DNA from 4 places in the Erwinia papayae genome. Region 4 is predicted to be linked to each of the others. Evidence: predicted binding sites of a transcription regulator. Region 4 holds the regulator's gene; each other region holds the start of a gene.
What was found. The regulator CRP, encoded in region 4, controls carbon source genes, mostly activating them, when cyclic AMP is high. The targets are predictions, from matches to a motif close to ATGTGANNNNNNTCACAT.
Positions count from the first base shown of each region.

Region 1: the regulator CRP is predicted to act here: its motif matches at 1,657-1,674, upstream of AC3RPL_RS20035 (PTS mannitol transporter subunit IICBA).
Region 2: the regulator CRP is predicted to act here: its motif matches at 1,500-1,517, upstream of AC3RPL_RS01885 (YjcB family protein).
Region 3: the regulator CRP is predicted to act here: its motif matches at 1,178-1,195, upstream of AC3RPL_RS05580 (YfcZ/YiiS family protein).

Region 1 covers NZ_JBZCHT010000013.1:856,249-859,378, forward strand. The annotation lists gene AC3RPL_RS20020 (DUF8462 domain-containing protein) at 1-12, shown strand, start outside; partial or broken gene AC3RPL_RS20025 (DUF3053 domain-containing protein) at 170-886, shown strand; gene AC3RPL_RS20030 (DUF943 family protein) at 1,039-1,491, shown strand; gene AC3RPL_RS20035 (PTS mannitol transporter subunit IICBA) at 1,937-3,130, shown strand, end outside.
Region 2 covers NZ_JBZCHT010000002.1:416,897-420,026, reverse strand. The annotation lists gene AC3RPL_RS01895 (MATE family efflux transporter) at 1-109, shown strand, start outside; gene AC3RPL_RS01890 (ATP-grasp fold amidoligase family protein) at 103-1,056, shown strand; gene AC3RPL_RS01885 (YjcB family protein) at 1,106-1,387, opposite strand; gene soxS (superoxide response transcriptional regulator SoxS) at 1,611-1,952, opposite strand; gene soxR (redox-sensitive transcriptional activator SoxR) at 2,078-2,545, shown strand; gene AC3RPL_RS01870 (glutathione S-transferase family protein) at 2,590-3,130, shown strand, end outside.
Region 3 covers NZ_JBZCHT010000009.1:153,824-156,953, forward strand. The annotation lists gene fadL (long-chain fatty acid transporter FadL) at 1-929, opposite strand, end outside; gene AC3RPL_RS05580 (YfcZ/YiiS family protein) at 1,305-1,601, shown strand; gene fadI (acetyl-CoA C-acyltransferase FadI) at 1,774-3,084, shown strand; gene fadJ (fatty acid oxidation complex subunit alpha FadJ) at 3,084-3,130, shown strand, end outside.
Region 4 covers NZ_JBZCHT010000013.1:1,150,487-1,153,616, forward strand. The annotation lists gene AC3RPL_RS21335 (YccS/YhfK family putative transporter) at 1-1,008, opposite strand, end outside; gene crp (cAMP-activated global transcriptional regulator CRP) at 1,064-1,696, opposite strand; gene AC3RPL_RS21345 (OsmC family protein) at 2,006-2,410, shown strand; partial or broken gene AC3RPL_RS21350 (phosphoribulokinase) at 2,440-3,130, opposite strand, start outside.

The DNA.
Region 1 (3,130 bases), 290 kb from region 4:
AATAGCCACTGAATATGCTCTGCCTGCCGCCAACGTGCGGCAGCACCAAATTCTTGCCCCCACAGCCACTGATTCCCGTATCCTCCGGACCAGAGTTAGACTATTCTTTAGGCGCGGCACAGGCCGCTTCTTTTGCTTGCAAGCCTTTCTATTACAGGAGTTACTTCCGATGACGACAGGAATTTTTCGCGCCTGGTCACGTCTTTTCGTACCTGTCCTTGCGCTGTTGGTGGTCTTTCAGCTGACCGGCTGCGGCGACAAAGACGCCGATCAACGCAAAGCTTTTATCGATTTTCTGCAAAATACCGTGATGCGCAGTGGGGAACATCTGCCCAGCCTCAGTGAAAGTCAGAAGCAGAACTTTGGCAACTACGTTAAGGATTACGCGATTATTTATGATTTTTCACAGCAGGTGAACCGTGCGGTGGACTCCGGCATGAAACCGGTTGTGGACGAGCTGAACGCTATCCGTACCCCCTAGGATTATCTGACCCGTCGCGATTCGTTGCGCCAGGCCAGCGGTTCACTGGGCGTGCTGACTCAGCAAATCCAGGCGGCCAAAACCCAGGCCGACAGCAGCAAGGCTGCGCTGAAACAACCAGAAGATCTTAAAACGGTCTATGACAACGTCTATACCAAAGTGGTGACCCAACCGGCCAACTCACTGCAACCCCTGCTGCCAGCCTTGCAGACATTAAGTCAGGCTGCGGTACAAACCGGGGATTTCCTGCAACAACAGGGTACGCAGGTGACCTTTAATGGCCAGACTATCCAGTTCCCCACTCAGCAACAGGCCGCCCAGTATAATGCTCTGATGAGCACCCTTTCCGCTAATGCTCAGGTACTCGGTCAGGCGCAGAGTGCGTTACAGGGCGCATTCCAGTAACCTGACAGGGCCGGAGTCATCCGGCCCTGTCCTCCTTCGCTACCGCCCCTGACAACGATATTCCGCTGCCGACGATAACGGGCAAGCACCAGTATCCACCTGACTGAATGGCTAATCCAGGCCCGCCACGGATGAAATCAGCGGAGCACGCAATGAAAAATAGAAAAATCCTTGCGGCATTGTTTCTGACCGTGGGCATTGCTCTCAGCTATTTAATTTGGTTATCACTGCGCCCGGTGACGATTGTGGCTATCCATCAGGAATTTGACACTTCATCCGTGCTGGTCAATCACTTTCCACTTACTGACAGGGGAAAAATAAACTGGTGGCTAACTAATAAAGAGGTATTAAAAGAAAAATATAAAATCCCCCGGACAGATAGTGATGGAGGATTCACTATGATTTTCTGGAACTTTGGCGACGGTAACAAAGAAGAAGGAAAATATGACCGACTCTGCTTTGAAGAAATGAAAACAAAGAAAAACTCCATTGAGAAGGAGCCGGTTTTCTCTGTCAGCAACAGCAGAAACAGAGGGATTATTTTTACCGTCTATGATGGCACATATCATTTAAAGGAAAGTGGAGAGGTTACCAAAGTCGGGTAATAACAGGCTGATATTTGCGTTTGACTCATTTTCATCTCATGCTGGCAGTCAGAATGGCGATACGGTGCAGGGTTAGCCCGATTCTTTTTTCCACGGCCTGAAGGTTAGCAACGAAAATAATGTGTGACTTTTGTCACACATTTATAACAAAGTCACCCCAAAATATTGTGATACAAATCACATTGTATCTGTTGTACTGGCTGTTTATTCGCCAGATATTCCAGCTGATGGCGGATAAATGTGACTGAAGTCACTAAAAAACCCCTACTCCAACCATTATTCAGGTGATCTTAATCACACTTTATCTACTGACTACGCAGCGTAAAATTCGCGTGATAGAGTCCGCCTGCATACAGTGATATTGACGTTTTTTACCGTAACGTTCTAAACAAAAATCAACGCGCTCTCTTATTTGTCGGCGCGTACTTATAAGGGGTGTCTTTTTATGTCCTCATCAGATATCAAGATCAAGGTGCAGAACTTTGGTCGCTTTCTGAGCAACATGGTGATGCCAAATATCGGGGCGTTTATCGCCTGGGGTATTATTACCGCGCTGTTTATTCCTACCGGCTGGCTGCCAAATGCCACTCTGGCTAAGCTGGTCGCCCCAATGATTACCTACCTGCTGCCACTGCTGATTGGCTTTACCGGTGGGCGTCTGGTGGGTGGCGATCGCGGTGGCGTGGTCGGTGCCATCACCACCATGGGGGTGATTGTTGGTGCCGATATGCCGATGTTTCTTGGCTCAATGATTGCCGGTCCTCTGGGTGGCTGGGCGATCAGAACCTTTGACCGCAAGGTTGACGGCAAAATCAAAAGCGGCTTTGAAATGCTGGTCAACAACTTCTCTGCCGGTATCATCGGTATGCTGTTGGCGATTCTGGCTTTCCTGGCAATCGGTCCGTTAGTGGAAGGTCTGTCGCATATCCTCGCCGCAGGGGTAAACCTGATGGTGCAGAACAACCTGCTGCCGCTGACCTCTATTTTTGTTGAACCTGCGAAAATTCTGTTCCTGAACAACGCGATTAACCACGGTATTTTCTCACCGCTGGGTATTCAGCAGGCCAGTGAAGCAGGCAAATCAATTTTCTTCCTGATTGAAGCCAACCCTGGTCCCGGAATGGGCGTGCTGATGGCTTACATGTTCTTTGGTCGGGGTAACGCTAAGCAGTCTGCGGGCGGCGCGGCGATTATTCATTTCCTCGGCGGTATCCATGAGATCTACTTCCCTTACGTGCTGATGAATCCACGCCTGATTATCGCCGTTATTCTGGGCGGGATGACCGGTGTGTTTACCCTGACCCTGCTGAACGGCGGGCTGGTATCTCCAGCATCTCCGGGTTCAATTCTGGCAGTGCTGGCAATGACGCCAAAAGGCGCTTATTTCGCCAATATTGCAGCCATTGTCGCCGCTTTTGCCGTCTCCTTCGTGGCCTCTGCCATCCTGCTGAAAACCAGCAAAGTGAAAGAGGATGAGGATATTGAAGCCGCCACCCGCCGCGTCAGCGAAATGAAAGCTCAGTCCAAAGGACAGACTGCGGCAACGGCCGATGGCCTGAACAGCGATCTGAGCCACGTGCGTAAAATCATCGTCGCCTGTGATGCCGGTATGGGCTCCAGCGCAATGGGTGCGGGCGTC
Region 2 (3,130 bases), on a different contig from region 4:
GATTTTGTCTCTGACCGTAATGAATTATTTCTTTAAGAATGGTGTCATTCTTAAAATACAACTTTCCTCACTCAACTACAAAACATACAAACTGAGGCAAAAATGTTAAAACTCAAAACACAATTGAGAAAAAGCATCTCGTATATTTTTAAGAAAATGCCGTGGGTTTATCAGGACAGAATCAATTATTTTCGTAAATTTAAGAGGTTGCCAAATATATATCAGCCGAAATTATTTAATGAAAAAATACTGCATCGTAAATTTGTTACGGGTGATCATGTTCGTTATGGCATTCTTTCAGATAAAATTTTAGTGAGAGATTACATAGCAAAAACGATTGGTGACAAGTATCTGATTCCTATGATACATGAAACATCGCAACCGATTACGTTGCTGGAGCTGAAGTCATTAAAGAATACAGTCATCAAACCGAATCATGGCTCCGGAATGGTCGAAATTGTGCTTGAGGAGCCGGACTGTATAAAAAAGCAATTGCTGATTAAGCAATGCGAAGAGTGGTTAAGCCGTGATTTTTCTCTGGAAGCGCGCGAAATTCATTATCGCTATATCAAGCCACGCATCCTGGTTGAACAATATGTCGGCGACGGTAAATTCGCCGCAGTGGATTATAAATTCCACATGTTTAATAAGAAAAATGGCCATTTTGAGTATGTTTTGCAGGTTATCTATAACCGTGTCGGCGCGGCACCTTTGTCAATGAGCTTTTATGTAAATAACCTCAAGACCTGTTTTTACAAAATTCGCGATACCGGGTTTGATACCAGTAGCGAGATGCCGTCGCTGGAAAAAGCGCTGGAATTAAGTAAAAAGCTGGCGGCGGACTTCGATTATGTCCGGGTTGACTGGTATATCAATGAAGGACAAATCTATTTTGGCGAACTGACTTTCACGCCGGGCGCAGGCCTGGTGACTGGCCTGGATCAGGGGCTGAATGAAATGATGGGCAACATGTGGGAGCAGGACCGCAAAGCGCAAAACGCCGAAAAGGCGGGCAGCCTTGTTACTGCATTGCCGGTGATGCTGAAAAAAGTTTAATCACAGGTCAGTCTTGCCGCCGCCCTCTTCAGAGCGCGGCGGGAAATTTTTACGGCATTGGGTAGTCAGTTGGGGTGTGGCTCATCACATCCACAAAGACATCTTTAGTGATGTGCCAGAAATTGAGCAGATTTTCCATGCTCAGAGTGATACCCAGCAGGCCGGTGACGAACCAGCAGGACATACCGATGCCCACGCCGGTGAAAACAAAAGCCATACCGTTATGGCTTGCCTGACGGCATTTCACGTTGAAGGTGCTGGCCAGAAACATCATTACTGCACTTAACAGTTCCCATCTCATTAACACCAGGCTGGCGGTTAGGGTACCCATTTCTTTTGCAAACTCCGCGACAAATCAGGCCTGACAGTGGATTTTCATCACAATTCAGGTAAGAAAGTTGCCAGGAATGCTTTTCACCTGAACTGACCAGTCAGTCAAAGAAGTGTGACGAAGGTCACATTATATCAGCCATTTTCAAAAACTGAACACTTTTAAGGCGTAATCAGGTGGTTTTTTACGCCGGAAATGTCAGCCGAGTTCGGGATGGGGCTGCTCAATGGGTAACAATGCGGCGACGCATGGTGTGACTATAGGCGGTGGGCGTCAGAGAAAACTGCCGCCGAAAAACACGGCAGAAGGTCTGCTGTGAATCGTAACCATACTGCATGGCGATGTCGAAAACCGGACGTTGGGTCTGGCGTAAGGCTTCTGCGGCCAGGGTCAGACGACGTTCGCGAATATAGCCCCCCAGCGTCTGCCGGGTTACGGTGCGAAACATACGTTGCAGATGCCATTTCGAATAGCCGGATTTTTCCGCCACCTTATCGATAGACAGTGTTTTATCCAGATTACTGTCGATCCAGTTGGTGAGCGTGTTGATGATTTGATCATGCATACGTTGTGTTCTCCCTGGTTTCTGACGACTGGCCTGTTGGTCATTGGATAATGGGTAACTTTCTTTCGCCTTCGTAATGGCTGCTGAGTATAATTCCTCAAGTTAACTTGAGGTAAAGCGTAAAGATGAAAAAAAATCTTCACTCTCTGAACAAACGTGAGCTGACCCCCGGAGATGTGGCCCGGCGTTGTGGGGTGGCGGTTTCGGCATTGCATTTTTATGAAAGCAAAGGATTAATCAGCAGCTTCCGTAACGGCGGTAATCAACGGCGCTACAACCGCGACGTGCTCCGGCGGGTGGCGATTATTAAAATCGCTCAGCGTATTGGTATTCCGCTGGCAACCATTGGCGAGCATCTGATGCAGTTTCCAGTGAGTAAGCGCATGTCACCAAAAGAGTGGGCGGTGCTGTCGGCAAAATGGCGCGAAGAGCTGGACGATCGCATCAATACGCTGACCCGCCTGCGTGAAGATCTTGATGGCTGCATTGGCTGTGGTTGCCTGTCTATGGCCGATTGTCCGCTGCGCAATCCTGATGACCAGTTGAGCGCGCGCGGGACCGGGGCGATCCTGCTGGAGCCTGCCAGCGACTAGCGACGTCTATACTGAGGGTTCTTCGTTTCACACAAGGACCGGTTATGATCACTGTTCATCATTTGAATAACTCCCGTTCACAGCGTGTTTTGTGGATGCTTGAGGAACTGGAGTTGCCCTGGCAAATCAAACTTTACCAGCGAGAAAGCACCATGCTGGCCCCGGAGGCATTGAAAAAAGTTCACCCGCTGGGCAAATCCCCGGTGATTACTGACGGTAACCGCACTATCGCGGAATCCGGGGCGATCCTTGAATACCTTCAGGAACGATACGACAGCGAAAACCGACTGACACTTTATGATGAGGATGCCCGTTTGCAGTCTCGTTACTGGCTGCACTATGCCGAAGGTTCGCTGATGCCGCTGCTGGTGATGAAGTTGATCTTCAGTCGGCTGGGTAAGCCGCCGGTGCCCTGGCTGATGCGCCCGATAGGCAACGCATTTGCTAAAGGGGTCGGGAAGGGCTATCTGGATAAGCAGCTTGCCACCCACCGTGATTTTATTGAGCAACATCTGGCGGGCCATGAGTGGTTTGCCGGATCGCGGTTCAGTATTGCTGATGTGCAGATGAGTTTTCCATTGCAGG
Region 3 (3,130 bases), on a different contig from region 4:
AACTCCTGAAACTGGCTCCAGCTGGTGTAGGTCATGCTGTAGTGAACCGCCCACTGCGGCGCGACTTTATGCCAGCCAGAGACTTCCCACATTTCCGGCAGGTTCAGGGTTAACGAACCCGGAATAGTTGTGCCGCTGGTGCCATAAGGCAGGCCAAGATTCAGTGCCTGATTTAGTGGGTTAATGGAGCTGGGGAGATTGCTCTTGTAGTCGCCGTCAAAATCGACTTTAACTTCTGAGCGGTAGGTAAAGCCGAAGCGATTATCCTTATCGACCTCATACAAAATCCCGGCGTTCCAGCCATAACCCCATTCGTCGCCTTTCAGGTGGGCAATTTGTGTATCGGCAGGGAGCCCCAGAGCCTGGCCGGATTCGCCCGCATAACGCTCGATCTTTGCCCTGGCATACACCGCATCAAACCCGACACCAAAACTGAAATGCTCATTAAGCCGGTACGCCGTACTTACATTCAGATTCATGGTTTGCAGGTCGGTTTTACCGGCATAGGGGCCTGCGGTGTAGCCATTATTGTATTCGGTCGCCAGCCCGTAATTGGAGGTGGCTGAGGCCCCCAGCCACCACCGATCGTTTAATGGCTGAACGTAATGCAGATTTGGCACCCATTGAGAGGGGGCTATATTGCTGGCACTGAGGCTCCTTCCCGTCGGGCTGGTGCCGTCAATGCTGACATCAGGGTCGATATATACCGCGCCAATGGAGAACATCGGACGATCCATCAACGCCATGGTGGCCGGGTTACGACTGGCCGACGCAGCGGTATCGCCCATCGCACCCTCACCGGAGTATGCCCGGCCCAGACCAATCGCGGAGAATTCATTAAGCTGGAAGCCTGCCGCGGAAACATTTGAAGAGATAAGCGCCACTGCAACTGTCAAAGCCGACTTTGCAAACAGGTTTTTATGGTTCATGACCACAACCTCATTTTCTGGTTTTTATTAACTCTGTTACATCAAGTAACAAACGCCGGGGGAGTGTAGGGACTGAATGACAGCGAACAAATCAGACCAGTGGCCCCAGTATAGGTCTGACCTGTTATGATGTTGCAATATTGATTTATAAATATTTCAGTAATGATCTAAGAAAAGCGATCTGCTTAACAAAAAAATAACACTATCCGCTAGTGACTTTTGCTTCTTATGTCCCTGATCAATTTTTACTGTGATATTCGTCACTTAAAATCGCTGACCGGGACAATGACCGGACAGGGAAATTGCTACGGCGTAAACTGTGAGCAATCTGTCAATTTTCTGCCTGGATATACACAGGCCAACCGGAGAATGCTAATGAGTGATGTCACTAAACCCTGCAACGCAAACGAAACCGCCGCCTGCTGCTGTGTTGATGTCGGAACTGTGATGGACAATACCGACTGTACCGCCAGCTGGAGCCAGCTGTGCACTGACCGTCAACAGGCGCAGGCCGTACTGAGCCGCCTGACTGAAAAAGCGCGTCAGGTTGAATCCGAGCCTTGCCAGATTGATGCACGGCTGACTGACGTGCCGCAGGGTATCCAACTGGATGCAGATTTCACCTTTTGTTGCCAGGCGGAAACCATGATTTTCCAACTTGGCCTGCGTTAATTCCTCCTCCAATGGTCGGGCGGGCTCAACGCCTGCTCGCTGTCCGGGATAGCGTGTTGTTCCTCGCAATTTTCTTTTCCCTGTGATGCAAAATGTAAAAATCTGGTTAACATTAGAGAGGTCAGACCTGTTTTAACAGGCACACTCCATTGCGATTTTACAGGTGATAAGCATGCGTAAAGCGTTACCTTTGCTGACCAGACAGGGCGATCGTATCGCCATCACCCACGGTTTACGCACCCCTTTTGCACGCCAGGCCACGGCGTTTCACGGCATTGCGGCGCTGGAACTTGGCCGCATGGTGGTCACCGAGCTGATGGCCCGCTGGGACATATCCCCCGGGGTGATAGAACAACTGGTGTTTGGTCAGGTGGTGCAGATGCCGGAAGCCCCTAATATTGCGCGTGAAATTGTGCTGAGCAGTGGTCTGAGCGTCAATACCGATGCTTACACTGTTTCCCGTGCCTGCGCTACCAGCTTTCAGGCGGTAGCGAATGTGGCGGAGAGCCTGCTGGCCGGCACCATTCAGGCCGGTATGGCGGGCGGCGCAGACTCTTCTTCGGTTCTGCCGATTGGCGTCAGCAAAAAGCTGGGGCGAGTGCTGGTCGATCTCAGTAAAGCCCGGACCCTGCGACAAAAACTCCTGCTGATCGCGCAATTACGTCCTGGTGATTTACTGCCTGTTCCCCCCGCTGTGGCGGAGTACTCCACCGGGCTGCGGATGGGTGACACCGCTGAGCAGATGGCGAAAACACACGGCATATCACGTCAGCAGCAGGATGAGCTGGCGCATCGCTCGCATCAGCGTGCAGCCCATGCATGGCAACAGGGCTGGCTTAACGATGAAGTGATGACCGCGTTTGCTCCCCCCTGGAAAAATGCGCTGGAAAAGGACAACAACATTCGTGAGCAGTCGAAAATGGAAGATTATGCGCGGCTGCGTCCGGCCTTCGACCGGCGGCACGGTACGGTGACGGCCGCCAACAGCACGCCGCTCACCGACGGCGCTGCCGCTGTGATCCTGATGACCGAATCGAGGGCTAAAGAGCTGGGGATGATACCCCTGGGCTATCTCAGAAGTTATGCCTTCACTGCCATTGACGTCTGGCAGGATATGCTGCTGGGACCCGCCTGTGCCTCTCCGCTGGCGCTGGAGCGGGCGGGTCTCACTCTCGACGATTTAACCCTGATTGATATGCATGAAGCCTTTGCTGCCCAGACGCTGGCAAATATCAGGATGTTCGCCGATAAGCGTTTTGCACGGGACGTGCTGAATCGTCCCGATGCGCTGGGCGAGATCGACCCGGATAAATTTAACGTGCTGGGCGGTTCAATCGCCTATGGTCACCCTTTTGCGGCAACCGGGGCCAGAATGATTACCCAAACGCTGAACGAACTGCGACGTCGTGGCGGCGGCATCGGATTGGTTACTGCCTGCGCTGCTGGTGGCCTCGGCGCGGCGATGGTTGTGGAGGCTGAATAATGGAGACCAAATCTGCATTCACCCTGAGTCAGCGGCCGGACAACGT
Region 4 (3,130 bases):
CTGATAAAGAGGGCGCTGAGTACGCAGCACGCGCGCAATACGGCTGAAATGGTAATAACAGAAGTTGCCGACCGGATTATCCGGATGCTGACGGGCAATTTTTGCCAGTGCCTGCAACTGCTTATCCATAGTAAAGCGTTCAGGTAACCGATGATAAAGAATGTCGTCTGCCAGCCTGCGTAGCCGGGCGGCAATCGTTCGGGCATTCCAGCGGATCACTGCTTCAGCGTGGCTTTGTTCTACCAGTTTTTGCACCTCTGTCGGCTGGTGCAGGCTGACGGAAATGTGCTCCTGTAAATCCAGCGCTACCTGAAAGGCGCGGGTCAGCCGTTTATGATGATTGTGATTATTGGCGGCTAGCATATGCATCTGCTGATAGCAGGTGGTGATCAAATCCACCGCTTTTTGCTGGCGGGTAAGCAGTGGCGGCAGGGCCTTTTCCGGATCGGTTAGCTTTGTCAGCAAAGAATATTTTGCCTCGCAATAATCAGCCAGCTCACGATACATCAGGCTCAATGTTTCCCGCATCGGCTGCTCTTTCCACAGCCAGAACCAGAACCAGTTGAAAACACCATACCAGACGGTGCCCAGTATATAGAGCACAGGGGGCTGCCAGATGGGCATTCTGCCGGCAAGACTGAGAGTGAAAATAGCGGCAATCAACGAACCGGGTAACAACCGGCCGTGCAGTGGACTGATTTCTCCGGTGACACCCAGCAACATGGCCATCACAAACAGGATGGCGGGCAGGGGAATCTGCTGTTCGCCGAGATACTGGATAAGAAAGCTACTAAAGGCAAAGAGGCTGCCGCCAACGGTCAGACGTTTGAAAAAACGTTTGTGGGGAGTATCCAGGCCAGCAATGTTGCAGCAGGCAGGAACCAGAGAGAAGAGTAATCCGTTTTGCAGGTAGCCCGTCAGCCATCCGACAGCGACGGGCAGACAGAGCACCATTGTCTGGCGTAATGCGTAATTAACTTCGGGGTGATAAATGATTCTACGCCACATGGCTCCCTACCGATAAAAGGCGCAACAAAACTGTTACGCCGTGGAGCAGAGTCGTTTAGCGTGTGCCATAAACCACGATGGTTTTCCCATGCGCTGAAATCAGATTCTGATCTTCCAACATTTTCAGGATACGGCCCACTGTTTCACGTGAGCAGCCAACGATCTGACCGATCTCCTGACGGGTAATCTTAATCTGCATACCGTCCGGGTGAGTCATGGCATCTGGCTGTTTGGCCAGATTAAGCAGTGTCTGGGCGATGCGGCCGGTGACATCAAGAAACGCTAAATTACCTACTTTCTCTGATGTTACTTGCAGGCGGCGCGCCATTTGCGAAGAAAGGCGCATCAGAATTTCCGGATTAACCTGAATCAGCTGACGGAATTTTTTATACGAAATTTCAGCAACTTCACAGGCGGTTTTTGCCCGAACCCACGCACTACGTTCCTGACCTTCTTCGAACAGGCCAAGTTCGCCAATAAAATCACCCTGATTAAGATAAGAGAGGATCATCTCCTTGCCTTCTTCATCCTTGATAAGCACCGCTACCGCGCCTTTGACAATGTAGTAGAGCGTTTCCGCTTTTTCACCCTGATGAATCAGCGTGCTTTTGGATGGATACTTATGAATATGGCAATGTGACAGGAACCATTCAAGTGTCGGGTCTGTTTGCGGTTTGCCGAGAACCATTCGCTGTTATCCTCTGTTGTTATCGTGCCTTAAATTCAGGGGCAGAATTCCCTGTCAGGCGATGAAATACTGAAGCGTTACCCTGTCAGGAAATTTTTTCTGGCCTTAGCTCAAAGCCTGGCTCGTTATGTCATTCCGTTTCGTCATGATTTGTAGAGTACTGACGAAAATTTTACAGTCTTTTTGTAGCATAGCTTTGCACCAGTGTCTTCTGTTCTCTTTATTCAGCATAGTGGGAAGTTTGTCGGATTGCCGTTTTTATGGCTTAAGCGTAATCTGGAGTTAATTGAATGAATTAGGAGCATTGACATGCAGGCACGAGTCAAGTGGGTGGAAGGGCTGACCTTTTTAGGCGAATCCTCTTCAGGGCATCAGATACTGATGGATGGCAACTCCGGAGATAAAGCGCCCAGCCCGATGGAGATGGTACTGATGGCGGCAGGTGGATGCAGCGCTATTGACGTGGTGTCAATTTTGCAAAAAGGCCGCCATGACGTAAAAGATTGCGAAGTGAAGCTCACGTCAGAGCGGCGGGAAGAGGCTCCCCGATTGCTTACCCATATTAATCTGCACTTTATCGTTACCGGTGATGAGCTAAGTGATAAAGCTGTCTCACGGGCAGTCGATCTTTCGGCTGAAAAATACTGCTCCGTGGCTCTGATGCTGGGTAAGGGTGTCACCATTACCCACAGTTACGAGGTGGTTGCGCGCTAAGCGCAATGTCGCCCTGTCAATGCAGGGCGCTACTCTATTTTTTTGCCTTCCATCAATCGTTTGACTAACGGCACCATGATCAGCTCCATGCCAGCCCCATTTTACCGCCAGGCACCACCAGGGTATTGATGCGGGAAATAAACGAGCCCTGAAGCATGGTCAGCAGATAAGGGAAATCGATATCTTCCAGCGCCTGAAAATGAATAACCACAAAGCTTTCGTCCAGCGACGGAATGGAGCGGGCAGCAAACGGATTTGAGGTATCAACGGTTGGCACCCGCTGAAAGTTGAGGTGAGTGCGGGAGAATTGTGGGGTGATAAAATTAATGTAATCTTCCATTGAGCGCACGACAGAATCCATCACCGCTTCGCGGGAATGACCACGTTCACTGGTATCGCGTACCAGTTTCTGTATCCATTCAAGGTTAACAATCGGCACCACGCCGCCGTGCAGCCCTTCATAAAACAGCACATCGGTAGGTTCCGGCAACGGCTGCCAGGGCGTGAAGGTGCCGGGAACCTGATTCCAGGGCACGGCTTCATCGTAGGTATGCAGATATTTGCGTGACTGGCCGTTTCCGCTTTCGCCATATTGTCTGAAGGTCTGTTCCAGTAGCGCAAAGTCATTGGCTTCAGGCCCAAAATAACTGATATGACGACCCAGGTCCCGTGCCTTACGAATAGCCATATCCATTTCTGGTCGGGTATACCGGTGAAAGC